One region of the Vreelandella sp. 162(4c) genome, then DNA from elsewhere that is predicted to be linked to it. Evidence: predicted binding sites of a transcription regulator. Region 1 holds the regulator's gene; each other region holds the start of a gene.
The links. The regulator sigma-54, encoded in region 1, starts transcription at its own class of promoters, with help from an activator protein. The targets are predictions, from matches to a motif close to TGGCACNNNNNTTGCTNT.
Positions count from the first base shown of each region.

Region 1 (7,880 bases):
GACCGGGCAAACGCATAGGCCCCGATATCCTGGCGGCCGAAGCGGTACGCATCATGGAAGAAAGCCGTATTACCGCGCTAGCGGTGGTTGATGAACAACAGCGCCCAATTGGGGCTCTACATATGCACGACCTGCTCGCCAGCGGCGTTATTTAACCCAGCGGCGCCAACACGACCTGCTTTACGAACTGATTGATATGGAGGTTCTATGACCCTACCTGCCTCGCTACTCGACCGACTCCGCCGTGTACGCCTGCTAGCACTGGATGTTGACGGCGTCCTTACCGATGGGCGCCTCTACTTTCAGGCCGATGGTATCGAAATCAAAGCATTCCACACCCAGGATGGCCACGGGCTAAAGCTTCTCAAACGCGTGGGCGTACATGTCGCGTTGATTACCGGGCGCGACTCCCCCATGGTTAGCCAACGCGCGGCAGCACTCGGCATTGACCATGTTCACCAAGGCTGTGAAGACAAACTGGCCACACTGCGCGGGCTCTGCCAACGCCTCGATATTGAACTAGAGCAGGTGGCTTATTGTGGCGACGACCTACCCGACCTAGCGGCTATCAAACGATGCGGCGTCGGCATTACCGTACCTAACGCACCAGATTATATGCATACCCACGCCGACTGGACTACCGAACGCTTGGGTGGCCACGGTGCCGTGCGTGAGATCTGCGATACGCTGCTTGAATCTCAAGGACACTGGGGCGCGGTGCTCGACACCTATCTGCACGGCCGCACGTAAATGTTTAAACGCTTTAAAGTACGCCTTTGGTTAGCCGGGCTAGTCATCGCGCTGGGGATTCTGCTGGTATGGCTTGACCCACGCGGGCCTCAAGACACCAGCATCGATCCCGAAGCACAGGCTCAGGAACCTGGCCACGTGCTGGAAAATGCCGAGATTACCCTATTCGGGGATAACGGCAGTGTCATGCAGTCGCTAAAAACACCGCGCCTTATCCATACCCCGCAGCGCAGCGAAACCTGGACGGAAGAGCCCGAGGCAGTACTGTATGACAGCGAAAACCGTCAGTGGCTGGCCAGCGCCGCTGTAGGCACGCTCAACACCGCTACCCAAGCCCTGCTGCTGTCAGGTTCGGCTCGACTGTTTGCACCAGATGAAGGCTGGCAGCTAGATACCGAGCTACTGCACTATGATGGCCTCGAGCAGCATGCCTGGAGTGACACACCGGTATTGATGCAGCAACCGCCGCAGCAAATGAGCGCTTCACGTATGGACGTTTGGCTTAACACCAGCCAGGTTCGCTTAACGGATAATGTGCGCGGCACGCACCCCCCGGCCACACAACGCTAATAGGAACCGCCATGAAAGCCATGATTTCCCCAGCCCTGCTCTACACTGCACTGTTCGGTTTAGCGATACCTTTATCAGTGTTAGCCCAAACCAACTCATCTTCCCAGGCCCCAGTGGAAGTGGAAGCCGACCGTTTAGATCTTGATCAGCGGGCAGGCACAGCTGTTTATACTGGGGATGTGGACATTCGCCAAGGCGAAATGCAGCTGCGCGGCGAGCGGGTAGAGATCGAACGCAACGACGCGGGCGAACTCTCGACAGCCACCGCTACCGGTGAGCGCGCCTACTTGCGCCATCAAGGCGAAGGGCAAGAAGGCCCCACGGAAGGCTGGGCGCGGCGGATTATTTATCACGTCGCCGAGCGTCGCGTAGAGCTGATCGACCAAGCCGAACTGACCCAGCAAGAGGACACCTTTAGTGGCGGTCGCCTTGAGTATTTTATTGACCGAGAAGTGATTCAAGCGCGCTCTGACGTTGATGGCAGCGAGCCCCAGCGCATACGCATGACCCTTCAGCCTGAACAATAGGGAGCCTAGCTGTGGCCACTGCAGACACTGCGCCGATCAAAACCCTTTATGCCCACCACCTGGCTAAAAGCTACAAACGCCGCCGAGTGGTCAAAGACATCAATCTGGAGATATCCCAAGGCAGTGTCGTTGGCCTTTTGGGCCCCAACGGCGCGGGCAAAACCACCTCATTTTATATGATTGTTGGGCTGGTCAAATCCGACGCTGGCAAGGTGGGTATCGACGATGTGGATTTAACGCGCGCCCCCATGCACGAGCGCGCAGCCGCGGGGATTGGCTATCTACCTCAAGAGGCGTCTATTTTCCGCAAACTCTCGGTTGCCGAGAATATTATGGCGATACTCGAGACCCGCAAAGAGCTTAACCGCAGCGACCGCGAACAGCGCCTGGAAGCGCTACTCGAAGACTTCCATATCACCCATATTCGCGACAACCTGGGCATGAGCCTTTCGGGCGGCGAGCGCAGGCGTGTAGAAATAGCCCGCTCGCTAGCCACAGAGCCCGCTTTTATTCTGCTCGATGAGCCTTTTGCGGGCGTTGACCCCATCTCGGTAGGTGAGATTAAAACCATCATTCGTGCACTGAAACAGCGCCATATCGGCGTGCTGATCACCGATCACAACGTGCGTGAAACACTAGACATTTGCGATACCGCCTATATCGTCGGCGATGGGCAAATCATCGCCAGTGGCTCGCCCGCCTCGATTCTCACCAACCAAAAAGTAAGGGATGTGTATTTGGGCGCCGATTTTCGCCTGTAATGTTTTTGCCTTAATTGCCCCTAAATAGCGCTTTAAAACAACTTTACGACCAATGGCATGCTTATTGCACTTGCGCCAAGCACTCACTCGCACTAGGGTGGAGCATTCTGATTAACGAGTGGTTCTCAGATGGTCATGAAAGCTTCTCTCCAACTGCGTATCGGCACACAGCTGACCATGACGCCCCAGTTGCAGCAGGCCATTGCGCTGCTGCAACTCTCTACGCTGGATCTTCGTCAAGAAATTCAGCAGGCCCTCGATGCCAATCCCATGCTGGAGCAGGAAGATGAATTTAGTGAACAGGCTGTCAGCGAGCCTAAGGAAGAAGAGTGGTCAGAGAGCATCCCTACTGAGCTCTCGGTAGATAGCGACTGGTCAGATACCTATCAAGATATGGGAAGCCAGGGGGGCAGCAGCAGCGAAGGCCCCGACTTTGAGCGCCAGGCAGCCGGGCAGAGCCTTCATGGCCACCTGCTGTGGCAACTCGCCATGACCGATTTTAGCGCTCGCGAGCAGCTTGTCGCGGAAAGTTTAATCGACGCGCTAGACGCCAACGGCTACCTGACCCAGCCGCTCAACGACATCCGTGAAGGGCTTCGTGCCCAGGGCATTGACGGGCTAAGCCAGCGCGAAGTGGAAACCATTCTACTCAAGCTCCAGCAGTTTGAGCCGACCGGCATATTTGCCCGTGACTTGCGTGAATGCTTGATGCTGCAGCTCGCCGCTCTCCCCGATGATACGCCACTGCTGGTTCCCGCCCGCCGCTTGGTGCGGCAGTTTCTCGAAGCGCTTGGCAAAGACGATATGCGTCTGCTGAAACGCCGTCTAGGGCTCGACGACGAACAGCTGGCCGATGTCATCCTGCTTATTCGCAGCCTAGACCCACGCCCAGGCAGCGCCTACGGCGACACCGATGACAGCTATGTCACCCCCGATCTAGTCGTCCGCCACGATAATGAAGGCTGGCATTTAGAGCTCAACCCCGAGGCCCTGCCACGGCTGCGCATTCAGCCCGACTACGCCAGCTTGATTAAGCGTGCGGATAAAAGCGATGACAACCAGTTTCTCAAAGAGCACTTGCAGGAAGCGCGCTGGTTGATCAAGAGCCTCTCTAGCCGAAACGATACGCTGCTGCGTGTTGGTCGCGAAATCATTACCCGCCAGATTGGCTTTTTAGAGCACGGCGAAGAAGCCATGAAACCACTGATACTGGCCGACATTGCCGAAGCCGTGGAGATGCACGAGTCGACTATTTCACGGGTAACGACGCAAAAATATATCCATACACCCCGTGGTGTGTTTGAACTCAAATACTTTTTCTCAAGCCAGGTGAGCGGTCAAGATGGCGACAGCCACTCCAGCACCGCCATCCGTGCACGACTCAAGAAACTGATTCAAGAGGAGCCGCCCGGCAAGCCGCTTTCAGACAGCCGCTTAGTGACGCTATTAGGCGAAGGAGGGATTCAAGTGGCGCGTCGTACGGTGGCGAAATACCGTGAAGCCATGGGCATTCCCTCTTCCAGTGAACGGCGTCGTTTGCGCTAACTTCGTTAACGTTTCAGGGAAACTCTCGACAAGGGCTTTGCAACGCGGCAAAAAGGGTTACAATCGAAGTACAGTCCGATGGATAAGGAGCACGTCAATGCAAGTAAATATCACTGGTCATCACGTAGAACTGACTGACGCCTTGCGTGACTATGTCAACGAAAAGCTTGAGCGTGTAGAGCGCCATTACGACAATATAACTACGGTGCAAGTCACCTTATCAGTGGAGAAAGAGCGCCAGCAGGCCGCCTGTACGCTGCACGCCGCAGGTGCTGACTTACATGCGGAAGCCCTAGACAGTGATATGTACGCCGCTATCGACGCACTAGCGGACAAAATCGACCGTCAACTCGTTAAACACAAGGAAAAAGCACAAGCTCGCGCCCAAGGCGCCGGTGTGCGTTAATTCAATGACGTTGGAAACCATACTCCCCCCGGAACGCGTTCTGTTCGACGTCCCCGGGGGCAGCAAAAAAAGGGTGCTGGAGTTTTACAGCACCTTTATCGCCCAAAATATCCCCAGCCTGGACAGCCAAGAAGTGTTTAGCCGTTTAATCGGCCGCGAGCGCTTAGGTAGTACGGGTATTGGTAACGGCGTGGCTATTCCTCATGCGCGTAGCCCCCACTGCAACGCCCCTATCGCTGGATTTTTGAAACTGGCTGAAGCGATCGATTTTGACGCTATCGACGGCGACCCGGTAGATCTGGTGTTTGTCCTGTTGGTACCCGAAGAGGCAGATGACACGCATCTCTCACTACTGGGTCAGGTAGCGACCATCATGAATGATGCGGACACGCGCCAGCAACTGCGTAAAGCAGCCAGCCAGCGCGAACTGCTTGAGCTGATTACCGCCAAAATTCGCGAGCAATCAGCGGCCTAAGGGTCTGAAACCCTGTTCAGGGCAGATCACAGCAGGTTATCCGCTCACCACCCTCAACGCAGCTTGATCAAAGCAAAGAGAGACTCTATGCAACTGGTGATCATTAGCGGCCGCTCCGGGTCAGGTAAATCTATCGCCTTGCAAGCGCTGGAAGATCTTGGCTACTACGCGATTGATAACCTCCCAGCTATGTTGCTGGGGTCGTTGGTGGATGAACTGCGTGACCAGGGCGACCGAGCACATTTAGCGGTGAGTATTGATGCCCGCAATTTGCCGGGAGCTCTGGAGCGCCTGCCCTCTTTATTAGACGAGTTGCGCCAGCGTAAAATCGACTTCCAAGTTATTTACCTGACCACCGATGCTCGCATACTGCTTGAGCGTTACTCAGCAACGCGTCGCCGTCATCCGCTGACCCGCGATAGCGAAATGACGCTGGAAGAGGCGATCAATAAAGAAGAGACGACGCTAGAGGATATTCGCGATCTGGCCGATCTATTGATCGATACATCACGATTATCGGTGCACGATTTACGCCGTCGCATTACCGACCAAGTAGCCCATCAGCGGCGCGACAAGCTGACGCTAACGCTGGAATCGTTTGGGTATAAACGCGGCGTACCGTTAGACGCCGACCTGGTCTTCGATGTGCGCTGCCTGCCAAATCCGTACTGGGATCCAACGCTGCGCCAGTTCACTGGCCGCGACGCGGAAATCGTGGCTTTTTTGAACAGCTATCCGATTGTTGATGCCATGAGCGACGACATCTTGGCCTGGCTAGAGCGTTGGCTACCCGCTTACCAGAATAGCCAACGTAGCTACATGACTATCGCGATTGGCTGTACTGGTGGCCAGCACCGCTCGGTCTATATGGCCGAGAAGTTAGCGGAAAAATTGACTCCTAGCATGGGCGAAGTTCAACTTCGCCACCGCGAACTGGGTCTGCACTACACCATAAGCGAACAGTTGGCCGCTCCCCTCGTCAGCGCTTCCACACCTAACGAGCGGCCAGAGACCTCTTAAGCGCGTCTATCCATTAATGACACCACTCGGCGAAAAGGAACCAGGGTGCCAGAACGCATACTTACACTTACCAATCAACGCGGGCTACACGCTCGCGCGGCGACAAAACTGGTCAAATGCGGCCAACAGTTCACGGCAAAAATACGCGTTTACAAACAGCAACAGGCCGCCGACGCCGCCAATATCATGTCACTGCTGATGCTTGCCGCACCTTGTGGCACCGAGCTTAGAATCACCGCCGAAGGCGATGACGCCGAACAGGCGCTTGAAGCGATTCAAGCGCTGTTCGACGCCCGCTTTGAGGAGGATCAGTAAGCCGCCGCTTGGCTTGTTAGTCCCCCGCCACGGTCATGGCATCAATCAACCAGCTACCCGTGTGAACACTGCCACGGGTATCAGTGTCATCGCCAATACCTACTAAGCCAGCAAACATCCGCTCCAGGTTTCCGGCAATGGTGAACTCTTCGACCGGGTACTGCACCTTTCCATTTTCGACCCAAAAACCTGCTGCACCGCGGGAATAGTCACCGGTCACACCGTTGACACCTTGGCCCATCAACTCAGTCACCCAAATACCCCGCCCCATCTCTTGCAACAAGCTTTCGCGTGATTGCAGCGGCGCCGCTAAACGCACGTTACGTGCCCCACCGGCATTGCCCGTGGTTTGCATATCGAGACGACGAGCGCTGTAAGAAGAGAGCATATAGCTGGCAATGCGTCCCTGATCGATAAAGCGATTATTGCGCGTTTGCACGCCCTCGCCATCAAACGGTGAGCTTGCCGTGGCGCCAATCTCCATTGGCCGCTCTTCGAGACTAAACCAGTCGGGAAACAATGGTGTACCGAGCCGGTCGCACAAAAACGAGGCCTGCCGGTAAAGCGCACCACCGGCTAACCCACCGAGCAGGTGGCCAATCAAGCCACTGGCCAACGATGGGTCAAACAGCACCGGAAAGGTGCCCGTTGGCGGCCGTTTAGCACCTAGCCTGCGCAGCGTACGCATCGCGGCTTCGCGCCCCACCTCAGCGGGGTCACGTAGCGCCTTGGGGTCACGGGCAGAGGTGTAGTCATAATCACGCTGCATACCGCTCGCGTCTTGGGCAATCAGCATGCAAGAAAGAGAGTGACTACTGCCCTTTTGGGTACCTAAAAAGCCGTGGCTATTGGCGTAAACGCGCACCCCTTCGCCACTGGAGAGAGACGCGCCATCTGACTGTGAGATGCCGTCAACGTCTCGCCCCGCCTGCTCGCAGGCAAGCGCTAACTCAATCGCCTCATCCGTTGTGAGCGCCCAGGGGTAGTGCACTTTTAGATCGGGTAACTCAGTAGCCATAAGGGAGGCATCGGCCAGCCCTGCGGCCGGGTCTTCGCCGGTATAGCGGGCAATCGCCAGCGCTTTCTCTACGGCTGCCTGGATCGAGGCACTGCTGGCATCAGTGGATGAAGCGCTGCCTTTACGTTGACCCACGTATAGCGTGACGGCAATGCCTTGGTCACGGGATAACTCAACCGTTTCAACTTCGCCCAGGCGTACGCTAACGCCTATACCCTGATCGACGCTTGCGCCTACTTCGGCAGCATCCGCGCCCAAGCGCTTCGCCAGCGCTAACGCCTCTTCGGCGCGCGCGGTCAATAGCGACTGCTGCGCGGATGCATCAAATGCCTGTGCCATATGGCCTCCTATTTCAACCGAATGCCTCTCAACCAAAGTCTTGCAAGAGAGTGTCATCGGCGAATCAATGTTGTACTCGCAGCTGGTATAATGCCGCCACGAATCTTGTCTGTGAGTCACACTATGCGTAAGCAACGTCCCGATCCCGTTGAAG
Region 1 is NZ_CM176981.1:479,157-487,036, forward strand. It holds gene AC4EYZ_RS02190 (KpsF/GutQ family sugar-phosphate isomerase) at 1-155, shown strand, start outside; gene AC4EYZ_RS02195 (KdsC family phosphatase) at 208-750, shown strand; gene lptC (LPS export ABC transporter periplasmic protein LptC) at 751-1,320, shown strand; gene lptA (lipopolysaccharide transport periplasmic protein LptA) at 1,332-1,847, shown strand; gene lptB (LPS export ABC transporter ATP-binding protein) at 1,859-2,608, shown strand; gene AC4EYZ_RS02215 (RNA polymerase factor sigma-54) at 2,738-4,153, shown strand; gene hpf (ribosome hibernation-promoting factor, HPF/YfiA family) at 4,251-4,559, shown strand; gene AC4EYZ_RS02225 (PTS sugar transporter subunit IIA) at 4,564-5,034, shown strand; gene rapZ (RNase adapter RapZ) at 5,122-6,054, shown strand; gene AC4EYZ_RS02235 (HPr family phosphocarrier protein) at 6,100-6,369, shown strand; gene pmbA (metalloprotease PmbA) at 6,386-7,726, opposite strand; gene yjgA (ribosome biogenesis factor YjgA) at 7,850-7,880, shown strand, end outside.

Region 2 (7,880 bases), 800 kb from region 1:
TCAACCCGAATACAGCCTGAACTCAGTGCACGCTGATCACGCCGGAACAATCCACGCGCGGGGGTATCGTGCAAATAGATCATTTCATCGTTGGGAAACCGTACCACGACGCGACCTAGCGGGTTACCTGTACCCGCTACCTGACGCAACATAACGCCGCCAGGACGCTGCCAGTCGATCTCCTCCGCAGCAAGCGGTTCGCCCATGGGGCTAATCACCTGGATGTTTTTACGCGCCAAGTAGTCGATATCGGCACGCACCTGGGGCAACACATCCTCGCGCATGATCGTCGGCGGGATTGTCCAGGAAGGATTAATGGTTAAATGGCTGATCGTAGAGTGGATAATCGGCGTCTCGCGCCGCGGGGTTCCTACCACCACACGGGCGTCCCAGTGCTGGCCGTTAGGGCGCACGTAGTGCATCCGGTAGCCTGCAATATCAACCCATACTCGTGGCTCAGCAGATTGCATCGGACGGATCCACCGCGCGCGCTCTAAATTGACCCGCAGTTGGTCGATTCGCGACGCCACTGAGGTGTTCAACGCCAAGCGAGTTTGTTCGCCCACTACACCATCTTCCTGCAGCAAATGACGGCGCTGGAAACGCCTCACCGCGGCTTCCAGCGGTGCATCAAAGGCACGCCGATTCGACCCGGCTTGTACACCGATTAATGGATAGGCGCTGCTATCCGCCACCTGTAACTCAGCCTCTCCCCATAGTGCCAGGCGCTGGCGCAGCACGCTCACATCGTCGGCTTCATCGCCTGGCCGCAACGACTCTTCCCGCGCAGCCAAGTAGGGCACGCTGCCCAGGTTAGCCAGCTGATAATGCTGCTTCAAGGCATCGCGCAGTTGCTGATATTCAGCAGACGAGGGCCGAGCCAGCGCGATCGCGTTATCAAGCGAGCGGTCATCGACGGCATGCACCACACGCAGCAGTGAGTAGCGACGTTCAGGGCGCGGCGCATCCCACTGGGGTTCGACATCGCGCGGGTTCACCTTACCGCGCTCTAAATGATCCAGCGCCAGCAGCAACGCTCGAGTTGCTTTAATATCAAACGACGCCTGAGCGGCTTGACTGCTTGCCTGACTGCGCTGGAACTCATCAATCAGTGTATCAGCGTGGTAATCCTCGGGTGTTAGACCATCGGTTTCCAAGCTATTCAACGCAGCCACCAGTGACTCAACCGCCACGGCTGCCTGCCAGGCGGGCTGCCCATCACGCAGTTGATAAAACTCAGTAACGGGTAGCCGCTGCGCCTCAACCGCGCTTAATTGCTGGGCTAACGCCTGTTGTAACGGCGCTGAATCCGCATTCGCATAGCTAATGCCTAAAGGGCTGTGGGTAAGCGTGAGACAAAGAGCGACCCCTATCGCCCATTGTCTTAGTGGCTGTATCTCGTTCATCGCCCTCTCCTTGCGTTACTATAGTCTTCCACATCGCCGACCCTGTTTTTTATATTAGTCGGCTAATCTTTATAATGACTTATATTGCTCGTAGGATCGACTTTTATGGCTCTTCGTTTAAATGTTGCCACGTTATTATTTTCTCTCCCTTTTACATTATTTACATTACCGCTCCACGCTGCCAGTTTCTTCGCCCAAGTTGATTCAACGCCACCTCGCGGCATACTGCCTTTACACCATCAGTTGCTGCAGCTCGCCCCCCAGGCCTCGCCCGATGCGCTGCGTTTAGCCGCCCAAGCGCTTAACTGCGCCGAGCCTAATGCCGAGCGCTTGGCAGTGATCGATTACTCGCTGCCATCTACCGAGCCGCGCTTGTGGGTATTTGATTTGCGCCAGCATAAGCTACTCTTCGAAGAGCTGGTCTCCCACGGCCAGGGGTCTGGCGACGCCCAAGCAGAGACGTTTTCCAATACCCCCGATAGCCATCAATCCAGCATTGGCCTATTTCGCACTATGAACAGCTACTATGGGCGCAACGGCTATTCACTGCGCCTGGAGGGTCTGGAACCCAACGTCAATGACTTGGCGTTTGAGCGCGCTATTGTGATCCACGGCGCGGACTATGTAAGCGACGCCTTTATCACCCAAACGGGGCGGCTCGGTCGCAGCCATGGCTGCCCGGCGGTACGCGAGGACGTCACTTACCCGCTGATCGACAGTCTAAAAGAGGATCAGTATGTGTTCGCTTATTATCCCGATGCCGAGTGGCTGGCCACCTCCGCGTTTTTAGGCTGCACGGCCACCGCCGCACAGCTAGCCCGGCGCTAATGTTACCCAGAATCTTAATGAGGGGAACGTTAACAACCTCAGCCTTACAGGCAATCAGTAGCTGAATTTTATCATTTTCGGCCGCTAAATCAGGCGCACAGGGGAACCCTCTGCAATACTTTGTGACAAATTAACACAAAATATTGCTATCTGCCGTAGGTGTCTCTGCCATGTTCACCTTTATGCACCCGTACCAAAAAATTCGCCGCCTGGAACAGGAAGTTGCCGAGTTACGCACTCAGCTTGACGCTGCTACCCCCTCCCCCAGTTGTCGATTATTGAGCCTGATGAAACCGGCACAATCCATCGGCATGCTGCAGGCAAGAGGCGCGGATATGCTGGCTTCTCTCAATAGTGGCATACAGGAGTACGCGGATCAGCTTGCCGGCGAGCGGGCCACCCTAACGGAAACGGTTAATTTAATTGCCACCGCTGAACAGGCGGTCAGTAGCCTTGACCAACGCTGCCACGACACTGAACGTACCGAAGCGTTACCCCCATTAGTGTTAGCTAAAACTCTGCACGCCTTAAGCCAGCTACAGGTCGCTCTCGCCCGTAGTGCAGGCCACGCCCAGGCGTTAGCGGTAAGTACGGCCCTCGAAACGGCCCATAGCCAAGGTCTGCTTGGCAGCACCGATGCCGCTAGCCAGCAATCTCCAGGATTGGCAGCCATTGCAGACGATGTCCACCGCTTAGCGTTGACTATGCACAGCTTGAGCCATCAGCTCAGCCTACTGATGGAGCAAATTAATAGCCAGGTAAGAGAACACTCGCAGGCCGTAGTGAAAAAACGTCTGGCCGACGAGGAGATTACCCATTCCGCGCAAGCAGCCAAGCAGGCAGTGCATCAGCTTGCTGACCAAGCTCAGCATATGCACAAGGTGATTCATCACAATGCCACCGCTGCGTTTTTACACTCCGCGAAGCTTGATCATGCGGTGTGGAAGTGTCGGCTTTATAAGCAGCTCCTCTCTGCCAACACAGACACTCCCCTAGAAGACCATCACCAATGCCGTTTAGGGCGCTGGCATCAACATGGAGAAGGTCACCAACGTTACGCCCGCACTGAGGCCTATCGAGCGCTGGCGGCACCCCATCGCCGTATGCATGACAGTGGCGCGGAAGCACTTAAGTTTGCCCGCCTGGGCGACCGCAATGGTCAACTGGCCGCCTTGGGAGTCATGGAAGAAGCCAGCCAGCAGCTCGCCCTGCAGTTGGACAACCTCATGGAGCACGCCATGTATGAGGCGCCCTATTCAACCAATCATCACTCACCGCTTGCGGGCGCACCTTAAATAGCCGTTGTACGCTAAATAGCCTTTCGTCTTATCTAGCCGCCTATGCCATGCTGGTTGCAATAAAACCACTTTCCTCACCAGCAGCAATGGGAAAAAGCATATGGCACAGGTCAAAAAGCTAGATCTCGCGTTACAAGGCGGTGGCGCCCACGGGGCTTATACCTGGGGTGTCATTGATCGCCTACTGGCAGATGACCGCATTGAGATTGAGGGCATCAGCGGCACCAGCGCCGGGGCAATGAATGGCGTGGTAATGGCCGATGCGCTCACAAGAGGCGATAAAGAGACCGCTCGGCAAGCACTGCACGACTTTTGGCAAGCGGTGAGTCGCGCGGGTATGGCCAGCCCCATCCGCCGCTCTCCCTTGGACATATTGACCGGCAACTGGAGCCTGGATCACTCGCCCGGTTTTATTGCGATGGATCTATTAAGCCGTGTGGCCTCCCCCTATCAACTCAACCCACTCAATATAAATCCGCTGCGCGATATCGTGGCCGAACATATTGATTTCGAGCGGGTTAGGCAATGCCAACAGCTTAAGCTGTTTGTCGCGGCCACTAACGTACGCACGGGTAAACAGCGGGTGTTCCGCCGTGAAGAGATGAGCGTTGACGCGGTGATGGCCTCCGCTTGCTTGCCCTTTATATTCCAAGCAGTGGAGATCGACGGCGAAGCGTATTGGGATGGTGGCTACATGGGTAACCCCGCCCTGTTTCCTCTCATGGAGGAGTGCAGCGCACGGGATATTCTGCTGATACAAATCAACCCAATCAGCCGTAACGAAGTCCCCACCTCGGCATCGGCCATTATGAATCGCCTCAACGAGATCACCTTTAACTCAGCACTGATTAAAGAGATCCGTATGATTGCGCTGCTTAAGCATACCCTCGATGAGCAAGGCATTGAAAACTGCTACCAGCAGGCGTTGTTCCACCGCATTAGCGGCGAGCAGGCACTTGAGGGCCTCTCTGTCTCCAGCAAATCCAATTCTGAGTGGCCTTTTCTATGCCATCTTTTCGAGCAGGGACAAGCTGCCGCTGAACGTTGGTTAAGCGAACACTTTGAAGCGATTGGTAGCCACTCCACACTGGATATTGATGCCGTCTATTTACATGAATAATGGCTGCACGTTCAGTCCGCCCATTGCACCCTTCTAGCACCAAGATGCCGCAAAATCGGCGTTGCATGCCCAATCATGCAGCATAGACTTGATCACTCATCTCTAATACGCACAACAAAAATAAATTAAGATATTGATTTTTAGCAATAAATATTCAACTGGCAAACTACCTGCATAACTCCTACCAGTGGTGGTAGGCGTGGACCAGGCCCAGTCGGGTACGAGTGCGTCGAACCTGACCTTCAACGGTGAAGGCATGTTCTCGTCAATTGTTTGCGTAACGCGCTAACTTGTTTGCGTTGCGTAGCGATCAACTCGTTTTATGCCCCGTGAGGCCATCCCATGGACATACGCAACAAAGCCAACCGCATTCGGCTGTTTAACTTCTCGACTCCTCAGATGCGCGCTTTCCACTTTTCATGGTTCGCGTTTCATATCTGTTTCTTCGGCTGGTTCGGCATCGCCCCTCTTATGGCGATTGTTCGAGAAGACCTTTCACTGACTCAAACACAAATCGGCAATACGATTATCGCTTCGGTAGCGATCACGGTCATTGTGCGCCTTGCAATTGGCGTACTGTGTGACCGCATCGGCCCGCGTAAAACCTATACCGGGCTACTGATATTAGGCGCTATTCCGGTGATGGGCATTGGCTTGGCCGATAGTTTTGAAACCTTTTTATTGGCGCGCTTAGCCATTGGGGCCATTGGCGCCTCCTTCGTGATTACCCAGTACCACACCTCGATGATGTTCGCCCCCAATGTGGTCGGTACCGCCAACGCTACTAGCGCAGGTTGGGGAAACCTGGGTGGTGGCACCACGCAGATACTGATGCCACTAATCTTCTCGGGTATGCTGATGCTGGGCGTTAACGAAGCCTTTGGCTGGCGTTTAGCGATGATGGTGCCTGGTGTAGTGATGTTCTTTACCGGCATTGGCTACTGGTTCTTTACCCAGGATGCCCCCAACGGCAACTTCAGCGACCTGCGCGCACGGGGTGAACTGCCTGAAGCTTCTGGCGAAAATGGTGCCGCGCAAAGCTTTCTAGCCGCCGCCAAGGATATTCGTGTTTGGGCGCTGTTCGTTGTCTATGGCCTCTGCTTTGGCGTGGAACTGACGATCAACAATATTGCCGCCATCTACTTCTTTGATAAGTTTGAGCTTACCCTGGCCACCGCGGGTCTGATTGCCGGTCTGTTTGGTTTAATGAATATTTTTGCGCGTACTTTAGGCGGCGTCTTCTCGGATCTTTTCGCTAAGCAAGGGGGCTTGAAAGGACGCGTTCGCTGGCTGTTTATTGCCTTGGTTTGCGAAGGTATTGCGTTGGTAGCGTTTTCGCAGATGCACGTATTAAGCCTAGCGATAGGTATCATGCTGGTGTTCAGCCTGTTTGTGCAGATGGCGGAAGGCGCTACTTTTGGCGTGGTTCCGTTTATCAACAAAAAGGCACTGGGTGCCGTAGCAGGCATAGTCGGCGCTGGCGGTAACGTGGGCGCGGTAGGCGCTGCCTTTCTGTTCCGCAGCGAAAGCCTGACCTATCAGCAAGGTCTGTTCTATTTAGGCCTCACTGTACTGATCCTGGCTTCATGTGTGTTGGTGGTACGCTTTAGCGATGCTACCGAAGCAGAAGAGGCCAAAGCGTATAGCGACGCAGTAGGTGATGATGTAGGCGCGGGCGCTCTGTCGTTACGCTAAGCGCTTTCCAGTACACTCATACTTCCATAACGTTCCTGTTCACTCCCATACGCTTCAGCATGGTATGGGAGAATAACGGTATGGGAGTGTTCACATTTAGGCGGCGAGTCACCAAGGAAATTTCTATGTCTTCAGCGCAGCAACTGCTCTTAACCGCCATCCGTTGCGATATCGACAACCTTACCCACCTTGCCACCACCGCCGATATTGTCGGCGACATCAGCCGCTTTATTCATATGCTCCAGCGTGAACGGGGCGCATCGACGATTTACCTTGTTTCCCAGGGGCAGCGCTTCAAAACCCGCCGCGACACCTACCGGCAACACAGTCAGCAGGCCGAAACACTAATGCGCCAACGGCTGGAAGCGCTCAGTGAGGAGGCCCGCCCCCAGGCCGCCGCGCGCTTACTGCGCCGGATTGCCGCCGTCTGGTACGCGCTTGACGAACTTGGCGCGCTTCGCCAGGCCATTGATACCTTTGCTATCACCCCCGATGCAGCGACCCAGGCGTTTAACCAGTTGACCAGTGGCCTACTAGCCATTGTGTTTGAGGCCGCAGATACCTCTATCGATCCCGATATTACCCGCACGCTAGTAGCGATTTTCCACTTAATGCAAGGCAAAGAGCTGGCGGGCCAGGAGCGCGCCTGCGGCGCCTTTGGCTTTACCCATGGCCACTTCGACGAGCCTCACCGTGCCCTGCTCAACCAGCTAATGTCGGATCAACAGCGCTGTTTCGACACCTTTGTAGAGTTTGCGACACCCGAAGCGCAGCAGGCATGGCAGAAGGAGCTTTCACCGCGCACGCTGTCGGGTATTTGCCATCTACGCGATATCGCCTGCCAACGCTCGTCGGCAAAACAATCACCACCCAAAGAGACACCCGATAAGCTGGGTGAAACCTGGTATGAACTCACCACGCTGCGCATCGACTCAATGAAAACGGTTGAAGATGCGCTGATTGAACAACTGAGTGTGCTTTGCCACCGCAAAATCGCCCAGGCCGAGGAGGCTTTAGAAAAAACCAAGGCGGATCCCTGTCGCCCAACATCCGCCCCCTGCGAGCAGCTGTTGGCGCTGAATGGAGCGCAACCATTAGGTGACCTGACCGCCAACGCTCTCACCTCCCCCCTGGGCCGCTCGCTGATCGAGCTCACCCAAGCCCAGGCCAGCCGCTTACAAGGGCTCAGCGATGAGCTTGAAAATACCCGCAAAGCGCTACGAGAACGCAAACTGATTGAACGCGCCAAAGGTCTCATCATGGCCCACCAGGAGATGAACGAAGAGGAGGCCTACCGCTTTCTGCGGAAAACCTCAATGGATCAAAGCAAAAGCATGGCAGATATGGCTCAAGCGATACTGGATCTCTCAGCGATGCTAAAACGCAACGATGCTAAAACGTAAAGTAGATGGGCTCCTCGTTAGCAGTCAGTTAGCAGCACAATACCAAGCTGCTTAAGCCTATATTTGCAGGATGCTGTCACCTTAGCCATGCTAAAAGCTCACTTGACTGACCAAGCAAGGAGCGCACCCC
Region 2 is NZ_CM176981.1:1,282,498-1,290,377, forward strand. It holds gene AC4EYZ_RS05845 (L,D-transpeptidase family protein) at 1-1,406, opposite strand, end outside; gene AC4EYZ_RS05850 (murein L,D-transpeptidase catalytic domain family protein) at 1,512-2,234, shown strand; gene AC4EYZ_RS05855 (CZB domain-containing protein) at 2,405-3,529, shown strand; gene AC4EYZ_RS05860 (patatin-like phospholipase family protein) at 3,633-4,652, shown strand; gene AC4EYZ_RS05865 (NarK family nitrate/nitrite MFS transporter) at 4,995-6,347, shown strand; gene AC4EYZ_RS05870 (nitrate- and nitrite sensing domain-containing protein) at 6,473-7,750, shown strand.
Region 2: AC4EYZ_RS05865 (NarK family nitrate/nitrite MFS transporter) is a predicted target of sigma-54. The motif match lies at 4,812-4,829, and genes of this name have one in related genera.

Region 3 (7,880 bases), 2.4 Mb from region 1:
ACCACGCCAATGATCAACGCCGGTTTCCAGAACGACACCTTGGGACGCACGCTCATGAACGAAAGCGTCGCGCTGTAGACGCACATCACGTTAGTGGTCAGCACCGAGAAGAAAATCACTAGGGCGGCGGGCAGGCCGAAACCGAAGCCGCTGAGCAGGGTCGTCGGGTCGTAGGTGGGCTCCATGCCCACGCTGATCGACAGCGCTGACACCGTGGCACCCAGGCCCATCGCTACCAGCGTTGCCACCACGTAGCCGCCCCAGGTGCCCACCACCGCGGCTTTTAGCGAGCGGCAGTGGCGGTTGTAGTCCGCAGCTAACGGAATCCAGGAAAAAGCGGTTGCCACGACAATATCGAACACCACGCCGCCGCCCAACACGCCTTCGGGTTCCAGCTGGGTGATGCTCGGCAGATCGTAATGGCGATTAAGCGCGAACAGCACCACCGCCGAGAGCCCCAGCATCAGCAAGGCCGCTATTTTCTCGACTTTCTCGATCCCCAGGTGACCACGCAGGGCAATCAGCACCACCAGGGATTCACAGATAACCGTAAAGAGCGCCACATTGGAGTAACCGGTCAGGCTTTCTACGGCGTAGTCCAGACTCATGCCGGCGAGCAGCGCCTGGATCCAGCTCCAGGCAATCAGCGCCAATAGATTCACCCAGGCGGGAAAATTAGCGCCTTGTCTGCCGAAGGTGCCCCGCGCCAGCACCATGGTGGTCATGCCGGTTTGCTGGCCCATTACCCCGATCAATACCAGCGGGATGATGCCGATCGCCGAACCGATTAATATCAGCAGCATCGCATGCTGAAAGGTCAGGTCGGGGACTAAAAACATGCCGGTTAGAATAGTGGTCACTACCACGTTGGCGCCGAGCCACAGCGCAAAGGTTCCCGGCAGTCCAAGGCTGTGTTCAACGTCGTCGGCTGACAGGGTGTCCTGGCCGAGCACATGATTATTCTTCATTGTTATCTCCTGGTGGCATCAGGTTTTTCTGCCAGGCAGCGGCGTCAATTTCGATCAGTAGAGGCCCGCTGGTTTCCCGGTTGGCGAGCGCCTTGGCAAGTTCCGCGGGGCTTTCTACCAGTACGCCGGGACAACCAAAGCCCTCGGCCAGGGTGAGGAAATTGGGCGCCTGAATATCCACGCCCAGGCGCGCCACACCGTTGGCATCCATATAGCGACGAATCTCTTCGTAACCAGCGTTATGCCAGAGCACAATCACCACGGGCAGGCGCTCCTCTACGGCCGTTGCCATTTCCGAGAGTGTAAACATCACCCCGCCATCGCCCACCAGTGCCACCACCGGCAGATCCGCTCGCGCCAACTGTGCGCCCAGCGCCGCCGGTAGCCCATAGCCCAGGGTGCCGTAGCCGGTAGAGGCATTGAAGTAACGCCTGGGGGCCGGTTGGCTGACCAAGTGGTTACCGGCATACACCGGCGCGGTGGAATCGCCTACCAGAATGGCCTCGGGTAGATGCTCGGCAAGCGTTGCATACAACGGCACAAAGTCGCTAAAGGCCGGGTCGTTGTGAAGGCTCAGCGCGCTCAATACGGCCGCGGTTCGCGCCTTGCCGTGGCGGTATAGCGGCTCGGGGAAGTACCCAAGAAGAAGTTCAAGGCTACGCCCAGCATCGCCGACTAGCCCCAGCGTTACGCGCTGATTGCGCACCAACTGCTCTGGGTCGAGGTCAATACGAATCAGCGTGCCGTTGAGATGAAAGCCGCCATCAAACACCACATCGTAGTCGGTCTCGCCAAGCTCGGTGCCCACCGCCAGAATCACATCGGCATTGACGGCTAGTTCACGAACTGCGGGCAACGCGGCATTAGCGCCCAAATCCAGCGGATGGTCACGTCCTAGCAACCCTTTGGCGTTAATGGTCGTTACCGTGGGGGCATCAAGATTTTCTACTAATGCTCGCGCTGCTTCTGGGGCTGAAACGCAGCCACCGCCTAATAGCACCAGGGGCTGTTTCGCCGCATGTAACAAACGGGCGGCTTCGGCAAGCCCTTCTGGATCAGGCGCGGCCCGATAGAGCCTAGGCGCCTGCCAACTCGCCGGCGTTTTCACCGGTGCATTGAACAGATCGATGGGGATTTCGATGTGCACTGGGCCCGGTCGCGCGCCGTTGAACACGGCAAAGGCGCGGGCCAGCACTTCGGGTAGCGTATTGGCGTCCAACAGGGTGTGGCTGAACCGCGCCACGCCGCTGATCATCTGCTGCTGGCTGGGCAGCTCGTGCAGTCGCCCTTGGCCTAACCCTAAGGTGTCGCGGCGGTTAACGCTGGAGATCACCAACATAGGGATCGAGTCCGCCAGGGCCTGGCCCATGGCGGTGGCGATATTGGTCATCCCTGGCCCGGTAATAATCAGGCACACCCCCGGTTGGCCGCTGGCGCGGGCATAGCCGTCGGCCATAAACCCGGCGCCCTGCTCATGGCGTGGCGTAACGTGCCTCACATCGCTGCCTTCCAGGCCGCGGTAAAGCTCCACCGTATGCACGCCCGGGATGCCGAACAGGGCACGTACCCCGTAAGTATCGCGCAGCAGCCGGATCAGCAGTTCGGCACAGGTCATAGTCGATTGATTGCTCGTTGCATCAGCGTTCATTGCAGGCCCCTTAGAAGAAAAACGTGTGGGCCATGAAGGCAATAATCGGCAGCGTAATGGCGGTACGCAGCAGGAAGATGGCGACCAGCTCCCAGAGCTTGATGGGAATTTTCGACTTGAGCAGCAGCGCGCCGATTTCCGACATGTAGATCAACTGGGTGAGCGACAGGCATGCAATCACAAAGCGGGTGAGTTCGCTTTCGATATTGGTCGCCAACACCGCGGGCAGGAACATATCAGCAAAACCCACCAGCGTGGCAGGCGCCGCCGCTTCTGCTTCAGGAATCCGCAGCAGCTCAAGCACCGGTACCATGGGGTAGGAAAGCCAGGTAAACAGCGGGGTAAATTCCGCCAGAATCAGCGCCACCGTACCAATGGCAAACACCAGAGGAAGTAAGCCGAGGAAAATATCCATCACGTTGAGGAGCGCCAAACGTGCCAGCTCACGGGGGCCGGGAGCACCGGCGGCGCGATTGGTGGCCTGAATCAAGCTGTAACGAAACAGACCCACTTTCTCCGTCCGCTCCTCATTCAGTTGGCAGCCTACAGGCTCGTAGTAGTCATTGGATTTGCGCGACAGGGGCGGCAAGCGCGGCACAATGACCGCAGCGATTAACCCCGAAACCACCACCGTAAAGTAGAATTGCACGAACAGGTGGTTGATATCGACAAAACTGGTGACGAGCAGCGCAAACGCAATCGACACCACGGAAAAATTGGTGGCAATCACCGAGGCTTCCCGGCGGTTATAGAATCCCTGCTCGTACTGCTGCGTGGTGATCAGCACACCGACAGTGCCCGAGCCCATCCATGAAGCGGTGGCATCAATGGCGCTGCGTCCCGGCAAGTTAAAAATTATCCGAAACGGTTTACGTACCAGGCTGCCGATGAACTCCATAAAGCCAAACTCGACCAGAAACGGCAGCAGCAGCGCGGCAAAGAAAAAGAAGGTGAGCAGTACCGGCGCCAGGTCATTGAGCATCACGCCACCGGTAAAGGAAGCGGTCACGAACTCAGGCCCGAACTGAAAATAGGTCATCACAGCAAACAGCGCGCCTAAAACGCGCATCACCAACCACACTGGCCCGACATGAAACATTTCGTGCAGCATGCCCTTTTTGGCCCAGGAAGGGTTAGCTAGCTTGGCGTAAATCGTCGCTACCACCGACAGGCAGAGCACAACGACAGCAATGGCCGGCAGCGCCGAGCCCAGCAAAGCCTGCAGACTATCGGCCATGAGCCCCATGCCGATATTGATGGTATCGCCCACTTGAAAAGGGACGAGAAACAGCAGCACCCCAATTAGCGATGGAATGATAAATTTCAGTAAGTGCGCGCGGGGTATCGGTGCCGACGAGGTCGGCTGTTCCGATTTAACGTTGCTATACGACATAGGGGTCACCCATTGGAAGTGATTATTGGAGGTGGCTGGCGGCGTAGCTAGGTCAGTACTTTTTTATTTAGTCGCTATTTCTTTGTTAGCTATTTGGTCGGCGTCACTCGCTGTGTTTAACGCCCGGCAGTACGCAAAGCATTTCATACAGCAGCGTGGCGCCCATCAGCGCGGTGTTGCCGCTGGGGTCATAAGGTGGTGACACTTCCACCAGGTCGCCGCCGACAATATTCAGCCCAGCGGCACCGCGAACCAGCTCCAATCCTTGGCTAGAGGTCAGTCCACCCATCTCCACCGTGCCGGTTCCGGGGGCAACAGAAGGATCCAGGCCGTCAATGTCGAAACTGATGTAAACCGGGATATCACCCATCTGCTCACGCACCTCGGCCATCAAGGGCGCTAGCGAGCGATACCAGCACTCTTCGGCGGGAACGACTCGAAAGCCCTGGTCGCGGCACCAGTCAAAATCTTCAGCGGCATAGCCGGTACCGCGCAGGCCGATTTGCACTACCTTGCCATGGGCCAATAAGCCCTCCTCCTGGGCACGACGAAACGGCGTGCCGTGGGCAATTGGCTCACCGAACATGTGCTCGTTTACATCGGCATGAGCATCGATATGAATCAATCCCACCGGGCCGTGCTTTTTGGCCATGGCGCGAAGGATAGGCAGCGTGAGCGTATGTTCACCGCCCAGGGTCAGCGGAATGCAATCATGTTTCAGCACGTCATCGTAAAAGGCGGTGATGATGTCGACGCTTTTAGGCAGGTGGAAGGTATTGATGGGTACATCACCAATGTCCGCCACCTGCAGGCTTTCAAAGGGCGCGGCGCGGGTCGCCATATTGTAGGGGCGCAGCATGCGCGACTCATCGCGAATCTGGCGTGGCCCAAGCCGCGTCCCGGGGCGGTTTGAAGTGCCGATATCCATGGGAATGCCAATGAACGCAGCGTCTAATCCCTCGGCTGTCTCTTGAGTAGGCAAGCGCATCATGGTGGCAGGGCCTGCAAAGCGCGGCATGGTGTTTCCACCCAGGGGCTGATTAAACTCCGACATACACATCTCCTTATATTTTTGGCGGTGAGCACGGTGTAGGTATTGGCCTAGCTCTTTTTACTAACCTTCTAAAGACATTGCACAGACCATGCCAAGTCGTAGATGCCTATAAAGTGGTGGGATTAGCGACCAAACAATGCAAAAATGAATCAACCAGAGGCTTTTTTAATTCATTTATGAATTAAAGATTCATAAATGAATCACTCAGAGGAGTCGGCTGCGATGAGTGAAATAGATAAACGCGTGCTGCGAACCATTGTGGAGACCGCAAACGACCACTTCTTTATCGTCAGTGGCGATGGGCAAGTAGTTGACATTAGCCCAGGGGCCGAAGCGGTCTACGGAGTATCCCGAGAAGAGCTGCTCTCCAGTAGTGTGCAGCAACTGCAAGCGGCCGGGGTGCTCAAGCCCTCTATCACCATGGAAGTGATGCGCACCCGCCGGCCTGCGCAGCTTATGCAGGTCACCGGAACAGGTCGCCGGGTGATTGCCGAAGCCTACCCTGTATTCGTCGACGGCAAGCTGGAGCGCATTATCAGCCGCTCGCGGGACTTAACCGACTTGCAGCTATTGCAGGACGAGTATGCGCTGCTACAAAAACGCTTTAGCGAACACTTAAAGCGCAGTCAGGCAGCGCCAGACGCGGAAGAGCAGGCGTTGGATGACGCCCTGGACAATTTGCAGGTACGTAGCAGCGTGATGCGTGAAATTGCGCTACTGCTTAAGCGGGTCGCCCCTTCGGATGCCAATGTGCTGATGCTGGGTGAATCAGGTGTGGGTAAAACCGCCTTTGCCAAGCAGCTACACCGCTGGAGCCAGCGCTGTGACGGCCCCTTTATTGACGTTAACTGTGCGGCGATTCCAGAGAATCTGTTTGAATCCGAGATGTTTGGCTACCAGCCCGGCGCTTTCAGCGGTGCCGCTCGCCAGGGCAAAGCCGGGCTGTTAGAGCAGGCCGAGGGCGGTACGCTATTTTTGGATGAAATCGGCGAGCTGCCGCTGTTGATGCAAACCAAACTGCTCAAGGTGATTCAGGACGGCAGCTTGACCCGGCTGGGTGACACCCGATCACGCAAGGTCAATTTTCGCTTGGTCGTGGCGACCAACCAGGATTTGGGCAAGCAAGTAGAGGCCGGACTTTTCCGTCTGGATCTTTACTACCGCCTCAATGTGATCCCGGTCACCCTGCCGCCGCTGCGTGACCGCCGGGAGGATATCCCCGACCTGGTTGAAGCGTGTTTAAACCGGCTCAACCAGCGTTATGGGCGGCAAAAAATCCTTGATACCCGCGTTTGGTCGACGCTGATGGGTGGCGAATGGCCGGGTAACGTCCGCGAGCTGGAGAACTGGCTAGAGAGAGCCTGGCTTTCCAGCCCCACCGATCAAATCGAAGTACCTACTGCGCTTCCTCACGCCGAGCAGCACCCAGCCAGTTTGCCGAGCGCCTCGCCAGCAGCGTCGGCAGTAGCACTCGAGCCCCAGGAAACCCTCAAACAGTACCTAGCGCGGCTGGAGCGTGAAACGCTTGAAGAGCTGTGCAACACGCTCCCAAGCACCTATGCCATTGCCAAGCGGCTGGGCATTAGTCAATCCAGCGTGGTGCGTCGGCTGCAGCGCTATGGCATTAAAGTCGCCAAGTGATTTTCTGCTTGACACAGCGGCTGTCATAAACCATCCATGTAAGTGTCATGAAACGGCAACACCTTCAACACAAGCTGAACCAATAACAACCAACAGCCGGTGATGTGTGTGCTATGTCAAACCAATCGCGTATTCGCCTGGAACGCGTCACTAAACGTTGGGACGCGACCACTGCCGTCGATGCAATCTCCTTCGATGTCACGCCTGGGCAATTTGTCATTCTGCTCGGCCCTTCAGGCTGCGGTAAATCCACCACGCTACGCATGATCGCGGGCCTGGAAGAGGCCAGCAACGGGCGGATTCATATCGGCGAGCGCGACGTCACACGCCTGCCACCCGGCGACCGTGGGCTGAGCATGGTGTTTCAGTCCTACGCGCTGTTTCCGCATTTGAGTGTGGCTGACAATATCGTGTTTGGCCTGCGCAGCCGCAAGGTACCCAAAGCCGAGCAGCGCGAGCGGCTAGCCAAAGTGGCCGAACTGGTTGATTTAACCGATTATCTGAACCGCAAACCTGCCCAGCTTTCCGGCGGCCAACGCCAGCGGGTTGCTTTGGCGCGCTCGGTTATTTCCGAACACCCGATCTGCCTGATGGATGAACCGCTATCCAACCTGGACGCCCGGCTGCGCAGCGACATGCGCCGGGAAATCAAAGCATTACAGAACCGCCTGAATATGACGGTTATCTACGTTACCCACGACCAGGTGGAAGCCATGAGCATGGGCGATCGTGTGATTCTGATGCAGCACGGCAAAATCGTGCAGGACGGCACCCCGGACGAGCTTTACAACCGCCCCGCTAGCGCTTTTGCCGCTAGCTTTATTGGCAGCCCCGCCATGAACCTGCTGCCCCTAGTGGCCGGTGAGAATGGCGCCGTTATCGAAGGCGAACCAAGTACCCCCGTAGCCCCCTTGGATGCCATTGGTGGACACTTGGGCATCCGCCCGGAAGATATCGAACTACGAACCGCACCCGCTTCCGGCGTACCCGCTAACGTATTAAGTGAAGAGTATCTGGGAGCGGACACCATTGCTTATGTCGCGGTGGGATCGCACACCCTTCGCGTGCGGCTTAGCGGCAAGCAGGCACTGACAGGCCAGCCATGCAGCCTCTATTGGGCTTCAAAGAATACACACCTTTTCGATGCCGAAGGCCTGCGGCGTGATGACCTGACGC
Region 3 is NZ_CM176981.1:3,519,437-3,527,316, reverse strand. It holds gene AC4EYZ_RS16185 (purine-cytosine permease family protein) at 1-968, opposite strand, end outside; gene AC4EYZ_RS16180 (5-guanidino-2-oxopentanoate decarboxylase) at 958-2,616, opposite strand; gene AC4EYZ_RS16175 (YjiH family protein) at 2,627-4,009, opposite strand; gene speB (agmatinase) at 4,113-5,063, opposite strand; gene AC4EYZ_RS16165 (sigma-54 interaction domain-containing protein) at 5,286-6,704, shown strand; gene AC4EYZ_RS16160 (ABC transporter ATP-binding protein) at 6,818-7,880, shown strand, end outside.
Region 3: speB (agmatinase) is a predicted target of sigma-54. The motif match lies at 5,140-5,157, and genes of this name have one in related genera.

Region 4 (7,880 bases), 1.7 Mb from region 1:
GACCACACACAGCACGGGGCCAAAAATCTCTTCGCGATAAATGGTCATATCGGCGGTTACATCGGCAAACAAGGTCGGCCCCACGAAGTTACCGTTGGGGTAACCCTCTACCTGAACCTTGCGACCATCAACCATCAGTTTGGCGCCCTCTTTCTCCCCTGCATCGATTAAACGTAGTACACGATCACGGGCAGCAGGTGACACCAGCGGGCCCAAGTCCGCATCAAGCTGAGTGCCTGGGCCTACTTTCATTGCTCGCGCCGCATCTACTATATCGCTTAGCCACTCGCGTGCCTCGCCGACAAGCACCACTACCGAGTTCGCCATGCAGCGTTGGCCCGCAGCGCCAAAAGCTGAGCCCAGCAGGTTGTTGATCGCTTGACTACGGTTAGCATCAGGCATAACCACACAGTGATTCTTGGCGCCCATCATCGCCTGCATGCGCTTGCCCGCCGCTGCTGCACGGTTATACAGCAGCGACCCCACATGGGTAGAGCCGATGAACGAGAGCGCTTTGATATCCTGATGATCGGCAATTTGATTGGCCACGTCCGGGCCACCGTGCACTACGTTGAGCACGCCCGCTGGGATACCCGCTTCATGGGCTAGCTCCACTAAGCGCATGGTGGAGCTGGGATCCTGTTCGGAGGGCTTAAGCACAAAGGTATTTCCGGTGGCAATCGCCAGCGGGAACATAAAGCAGGGCAACATAATCGGGAAGTTAAAGGCGGTAATCCCAGCCCCCACCCCCAGCGGTTGGTGCATGGTGTAAACGTCTACCTCGTTGGCAGCGTTTTCAGCTAATTCACCCAACTGCAACGAAGTAATCGAACAAGCGTGCTCTACCACTTCCAGACCACGACCCACTTCGCCTTCCGCATCGGGCAGGGTTTTACCGTGCTCTTCAGTAATCAGTGCCGCGAGTTCAGCGGTATTGTCGCGAATCAGCGCTTGCAGCTTGAGCATAATGCGCATGCGCTTCCCCAGCGGCACTTTACGCCACTCCTTGAACGCTTCTTTGGCACTACTGATAGCGCGTTCTACTTCGTCAGCGGTACAGAACGGCACTCGAGCCACTACTTCTTGCGTCGCAGGGTTGACCACGTCGCGCCACTCCTGGCTCTGTGACTGGACGGGCTGGCCATCGATATACATGGGAATTTCGCGAACGGACATAGCGTTGCTCCTATTTATGGTTGTGGTTGTTATGGTTGCGAGTATTAAAAAAAGCTGTTTTTAAAACGCATCGCGGTAAGACAAGTACACAGGGTATAGCAGCAAGTTGACGTTAACGTCAACCAAGTATCTCATGAGTAAACAAAATCTACGCCAGAACGTCAATTAGCCTTTTCATTGTGGCACCGCGCTGGCTATGCTTCGGCTAATCAGTGTGCCGCAGGCTTGCGGATCGCCCACGGCGAAAGCTCGTGTTTAAACACAGGGAATTATCTATGCAGACCTTTCACTGCCGCTGTGGCAATCCGCTGTTCTACGAAAACACCCACTGCCTTGCCTGTCAGTCAGAAGTAGGCTGGTGCCCTGCTTGTAGCAATATCGTGGCCATTGAGCCCTTGGATAACGGCGGCTATCGCTGTACCCACCCGGGTTGCGATACAGCGCTAATGAAGTGCCACAACTACGCTGTTGAAAACGTATGTAATCGGCTGGTGGTGATGGAACACGGCCAAGCGGACACGCTCTGCGACTGCTGTCGTTACAACGAAGTAATACCCGACCTCAATATTGCAGGCCACCGTGAGCGTTGGGCGGCACTAGAGGCTGCTAAACGGCGCCTTTTTCATACTCTGGATCTACTTAAACTTCCCCACGGTACCAAAGACGACGACATTGCTGTGCCGTTAAGCTTCTCATTTATGGCTGATGCCCTCCCCGACCAGGGCTTATGGCGTTCCACCGCCAAGCCAGAGAAGGTGTATACCGGCCATGCAGCAGGGCATATCACCATCAACATCAAAGAAGCCGACGACGTTGAACGCGAGCGCTTGCGGGTCGACATGAACGAATCCCATCGCACATTAATTGGTCATTTCCGCCATGAAATCGGCCACTACTATTGGGATGTATTGGTTAAGGATCGCGATGAAGAGAATTGCCGTGCGGTATTTGGCAATCACCACCGGCCAACCTATGCCGAAGCGTTAGAGCGCTACTACCAGCAGGGGGCGCCCAGCGACTGGCCTAATCGCTTCATCTCTGCTTACGCCACCATGCACCCCTGGGAAGATTTTGCTGAAACATTTGCCTACTACTTGGATATGGTCGCCGTGCTGGATACCGCACTGCACATGGGCATTACCCCCGTTGAGTACGACGGCAGTCTGGAGAGCATGCTGATTGCCTTTCATCAGGTAGGGATGGCAGTGAATGAGCTCAACCGGGATATGGGCCTGCTCGATTTGGCCCCAGGAGTGCTTGCCCCAGCGGTGCGCGAGAAGCTGACGTACCTGCATCGAATCGTGCAGGCCGCCAGCCCGCTAGAGCGCGACTCCCCCACTGGTTAGTCGTTATCGTTATCCCCTGCGTGGCTTTGACTCTGGCTCTGACTCTGGTTTTGGGTAACGCGGGGCACGCTGTCGTCATTCACAAAGTAGGTTGCGCTAAGCGTATCGTGGATAGCGGCAAAGCCGATCTGAAGTTCGTCGATAAACAGGTGCAGCTTGCTGGGTGAGTGGGCCAGCGCTTGAATATCGGCATCCACCACATCGGCGCGCACCAGTGAAACGGTCGCTGCCGGTCGATCCTGTCTTGGCAGTAGCGTCAGCTCATGGCCCAGCGTCTCCAAGCTGCAGGCAATGGAGCGTGGCAGATTAGGATCTTGCAGCAAAAAGCGCAGCACATCCGGGCCCCGAACGCGTAAGCGTACCTGCTGACGGTACATTTGGTAGGCGGTGAGCGATTTGAGTACGCTCATCCACTGCAGGTTTTCAAACGGCAGCAGCTCTTCAGGGTTTTGCGGCAGCAGGCTGGCAGAGCGCACATCCACAATACGGGTAGTCATATCGGCCCGCTCTAACTGACGCCCCAGCTCAATAAAGGTACGCGCAGGGCCATGGCTTAACGTGCCTTCAATCAGGCCTGTCAACGCCTGGCAGCTACGGATGACGCTTTTGAGAAAGCTATCGCGACGGCGTGGACTAACGCCGTTTTCGGCATGATCGGCCACGCTCAGATAGAGCTGGTTAACCTCTTCCCAAATCTCCCGAGGCACCACATCCCGAGTGGTTCTGAGGTTCTCACGGGCACTGGCAAGCGCAGAGATAATCGAAATATCATTGTCAGTATCAGCGCATAAAAAGTGCACCACATTGCGTTCATCAAAGTCTTTATGGCGTGCGGTAAAGGCTTCCAGACTGCCGGTCATTTCGATAAGCGGTGCCCAACCTAACGGCAGGCGCCCCGGCAAATCGAGCATAAGGTGGCTATTGACACTCAGCAAACGGGCAGTGTCTTCCGCACGTTCAATATAGCGCGCCATCCAGTAGAGGTTCTCTGCAACGCGTGACAGCATGGCGTTAGGCTCCTTTCACCGCGGCCGCTGCCGCCTTGTCGTCGGTTTCTACAATCCAGGTGTCTTTACTGCCACCACCTTGAGAGGAGTTCACCACCAGCGACCCCTCTATCAATGCCACGCGGGTGAGGCCACCGGTGGTAACGTGGATTTCAGGTCCAGAGAGTATGAAAGGGCGTAAATCCACATGGCGCGGCTGCGGTAATCCATTCGCTAGCGTAGGCGTGGTCGACAGTGCCAGGGTAGGCTGAGCCATATAGTTGCGCGGGTTCGCCTTAATCAAACGGGCAAACTCTTCGCGGGTCTCTTTGGTTGAGCGTGGGCCAATGAGCATACCGTAGCCCCCCGACTCATTGGCCGGTTTCACTACCAATTCATCCAGGTGGTCGAGTACATAGCGGCGATCGTCCTCGAACATACACAGGTAGCTGGGCACGTTGGGGATCAGCGGCTCTTGATCGAGGTAGTAGCGAATCAACGCGGGAACAAAGGCGTAAACGACCTTATCGTCCGCCACGCCAGCCCCCGGCGCATTGGCAAGTGCTACTTTCCCCGCCCGCCAGGCGCGCATTAGGCCCGCCACCCCCAGCATGGATTCCGGGTTAAATGCTTCCGGGTCGAGAAACTCATCGTCTACACGGCGGTAAATAACATCGACCCGGCGTAGCCCTTCCACGGTGCGCATGTACACCACATCATCGTCATCAACGAGTAGATCACTTCCCTGCACCAGCTCGACGCCCATTTGCTGGGCAAGATAGGCGTGCTCAAAATAGGCAGAGTTGTAGATCCCGGGGGTCAGTACCACTACCTGGGGGTCATCACCTGGCCTTGGCGACATCGCCGCCAGCATGTCGTAAAGCTGAGCCACATAGTCATCAACGGGCAAAATCTTGCCTGAGGCGAACAGCTCCGGCAGTACCCGCTTGGTGACATTGCGGTTTTCCAGCATGTAGGAGACACCGGAAGGAATGCGTAAGTTATCCTCCAGCACGTAGAGCGTCCCGTCGCCATCGCGCACCAGGTCAGAGCCACATACATGAGCCCATACGCCGTGAGGGGGGTTAATGCCAACACACTGGGGGCGGAAATTAACCGATTGTGCCAGCACCTCGGCGGGCAATACTTTGTCCTTAATGACTTTTTGATCATGGTAAAGGTCATCGATAAATAGATTCAGCGCCTGCACGCGCTGCTTAAGGCCTGCCTCGGTTTTACGCCACTCACTGGCGGGAATGATTCGCGGCACAATATCAAAGGGCCAGGCACGGTCAATCATCGCGCCTTCAGAGTAGACGGTGAAGGTAATCCCCATGGTACGAATAGCGATCTCCGCCGCGGTTTTTCGCTCCGCTAACTCCTCGGCGCTAAACCTTGCCAACATGTTGCACAATTCACCCGCTGACTCGCGTGGCTGACCGGGAGCGGCCATCAGCTCATCGTAGTAATCACGACACGCATAGTTATTCCAATTCACTTGGCTCATGGGCGCTCTCCTGGCGCGGGGGTGGAAGCGGCAACTTCCTCAATGCTCAGTGTAGGCCTGCCGCGTGCAAAACAATCAAACAAATGAGAGCAAAATGCGTACCATCTTTTGCGATATTTCAACGTTCACTTACTTAAACGCCGCTTGACAGAGAGCACGAGAAAATTAAAGCGCTTTTATGCGCCGCATTGGTGCATAAAAGTGGCGTCAAATTGGTGCACAAAGCGCTTTCCACTTTAGTTAAACGTCTTAGTTAAGATAGCGGCTGCAAAAAAGTAAAAGTGGAACGATACTTGCGAAACGTTCGGTTATTCCTTAACCCAACCGACCAGCCGGTTAATAACGGTTCTTTTGAGGGTGGCTCATGACCATTCGCGTTGCCTTGTATCATCGTACGACTTACCACTTTGACCGCCCGGTGCGTCTTTCGCCCCATGTTATTCGACTGCGCCCAGCGCCCCACTGCCGTACTCATATCGAAGCGTACTCGCTCAAACTCTCCGGCGATGACCACTTTTTAAACTGGCAACAGGATCCGTTCGGCAACTTCAATGCTCGCGTGGTGTTCCCTGAACCGCGCCAAGAGTTAACCATTGTCGTCGAGCTAATCGTCCCGATGACGGTGATTAACCCGTTCGATTTCTTCTTGGACGACATTGCGCAAACGATTCCCTTTGCTTACCCAGAAGCGCTGCGCCAAGAACTAAGCCCCTATCTTGAAATAACCGAATCAGGGCCACGGCTGATGGAGTGGCTCAAAGCCGTTCCCCGTGAACCGACTACCACCGTCGATTTTCTGGTCGCGCTTAATCAACGCCTGCAGAATGACATCGGTTACCTAGTGCGCCTGGAGCCCGGTGTCCAGAGCTGCGAAGAGACGCTGACACTCGCCAGCGGCTCCTGCCGCGACAGTGCCTGGCTGCTGGTGCAAATTTTCCGCCATCTGGGCCTCGCCGCTCGTTTTGTGTCCGGCTATCTCATTCAGCTCAAGTCAGATGTTAAAGCGCTGGACGGCCCTAGCGGCAGCGAGGTGGACTTCACCGACCTGCACGCCTGGACCGAAGTCTTCCTGCCAGGCGCTGGCTGGGTAGGCCTTGACCCCACCTCAGGCCTGTTCGCTGGCGAAGGACACATTCCGCTCGCCGCCACTCCGACGACGGGTAGCGCTGCGGCCATCACCGGGTTCTCGGATAAGTGCGAAGTCACCTTTGATGTGACCATGGAGGTCGAGCGCATCCATGAAGACCCAAGGGTCACCAAGCCCTATAGCGATGAACAGTGGCGGCGTATCTGCGCGTTGGGCGACCAAGTGGACGCTGAACTCTTGCAGCAGGACGTACGCCTTACTATGGGGGGCGAACCAACGTTTGTATCCGTCGATGATATGGAGAGCCCTCAGTGGAATACCGAAGCGTTAGGTGAGCATAAGCGCGAACGCGCCGAGGCACTGCTAACCCGGCTGCAAGCCGCCTATGCGCCCGGCAGCGCTATTCAGCAACAGCAGGGCAAATGGTACCCCGGTGAACCGTTACCGCGCTGGGCGCTGGCCTGCTATTGGCGGAAAGATGGCGTGCCGCTATGGCGAGATCCAAAATGGCTAGCTTGTATGGAAGGCGCCCCCAAGGTAGCCGTGGATGACACCACTGCCCAACGCTTTACCAAAGCACTTAGCGAACGCCTGGGCGTGGCTGAGCGCTACTGGATTCCGGCGTATGAAGATGCCTACTACTACCTCTGGAAAGAGCAATCGCTGCCGGTCAATGTCGACCCACGCGAAGCCAATCTCAAAGATGACGCCGAACGCCACCGTTTAGCTCGTTTATTGGAGCAGGGGTTAGACGAAGTCGTTGGCTACGCCCTGCCGCTGCGCCACTCGATCAGTCAAGCTTACCGCTGGGAGAGTGGCCGCTGGCCACTCAAGCGCGACCACTTATTTCTGGTACCCGGCGATTCGCCCATGGGCCTACGTTTACCGCTTTCAGCGCTGCCCTGGACTGCCCCAGAGGAGCAGCCGCAGCCTGAATCGCTGTTCGCTCCTCGGCCTGAGCTGGGTGATATTCACGGTGAAGTTGCCCGCCGCAACGCCGAACAGCTGCATATCAGTGATGCCGAACGCTTGGGGCGCTCAAGCCACCCGAGCCCATCACACCCCGAGGGCGAATCCGTTCAACAGCAGCCCCAGGCAAACAGCGATAGGGAAAGTAATGTTATTCACACCAGCCTATGTGTGGAGCCACGGGATGGTCGCCTAAATATTTTCCTGCCCCCGCTGACCGGCTTAGAGCACTACCTTGACCTACTTAGCACCGTTGAGGAGTGCGCCAAGGAACTCGCTTGCCCGGTCATGATAGAGGGCTACTCGCCCCCTCGGGATCCGCGTCTGGAAAATTTTATGATCACCCCCGACCCAGGCGTGATCGAAGTGAATATTATGCCTGCGGCCAGTTGGCAAACCCTGGTGGCACAAACCGAACGGCTTTACGCTGAAGCACGGGAAACCCGCCTGGGCACTGAAAAATTTATGCTCGATGGCCGCCACACCGGTACCGGCGGTGGCAACCATGTCACCCTGGGCGGGTTGACGCCTGACGATTCACCGTTTTTGCGTCGTCCGGACCTGCTCGCCAGTTTAGTCACCTACTGGCAGCACCACCCGAGTCTCTCTTACCTGTTTGCGGGTCTGTTTATTGGCCCCACCAGCCAGGCGCCGCGGGTGGATGAAGCTCGCCATGAAGCCCTCTATGAGCTGGAGATCGCCCTACAGCAAATGCCCGAAGGCGAAGTGGTGCAGCCCTGGCTGGTCGATCGCTTATTGCGCCACCTGCTCACCGACTTAACCGGCAATACTCACCGCGCCGAATTCTG
Region 4 is NZ_CM176981.1:4,277,081-4,284,960, reverse strand. It holds gene AC4EYZ_RS19675 (CoA-acylating methylmalonate-semialdehyde dehydrogenase) at 1-1,176, opposite strand, end outside; gene AC4EYZ_RS19670 (zinc-binding metallopeptidase family protein) at 1,452-2,522, shown strand; gene AC4EYZ_RS19665 (alpha-E domain-containing protein) at 2,519-3,529, opposite strand; gene AC4EYZ_RS19660 (circularly permuted type 2 ATP-grasp protein) at 3,534-5,015, opposite strand; gene AC4EYZ_RS19655 (transglutaminase family protein) at 5,380-7,880, shown strand, end outside.
Region 4: AC4EYZ_RS19660 (circularly permuted type 2 ATP-grasp protein) is a predicted target of sigma-54. The motif match lies at 5,102-5,119, and genes of this name have one in related genera.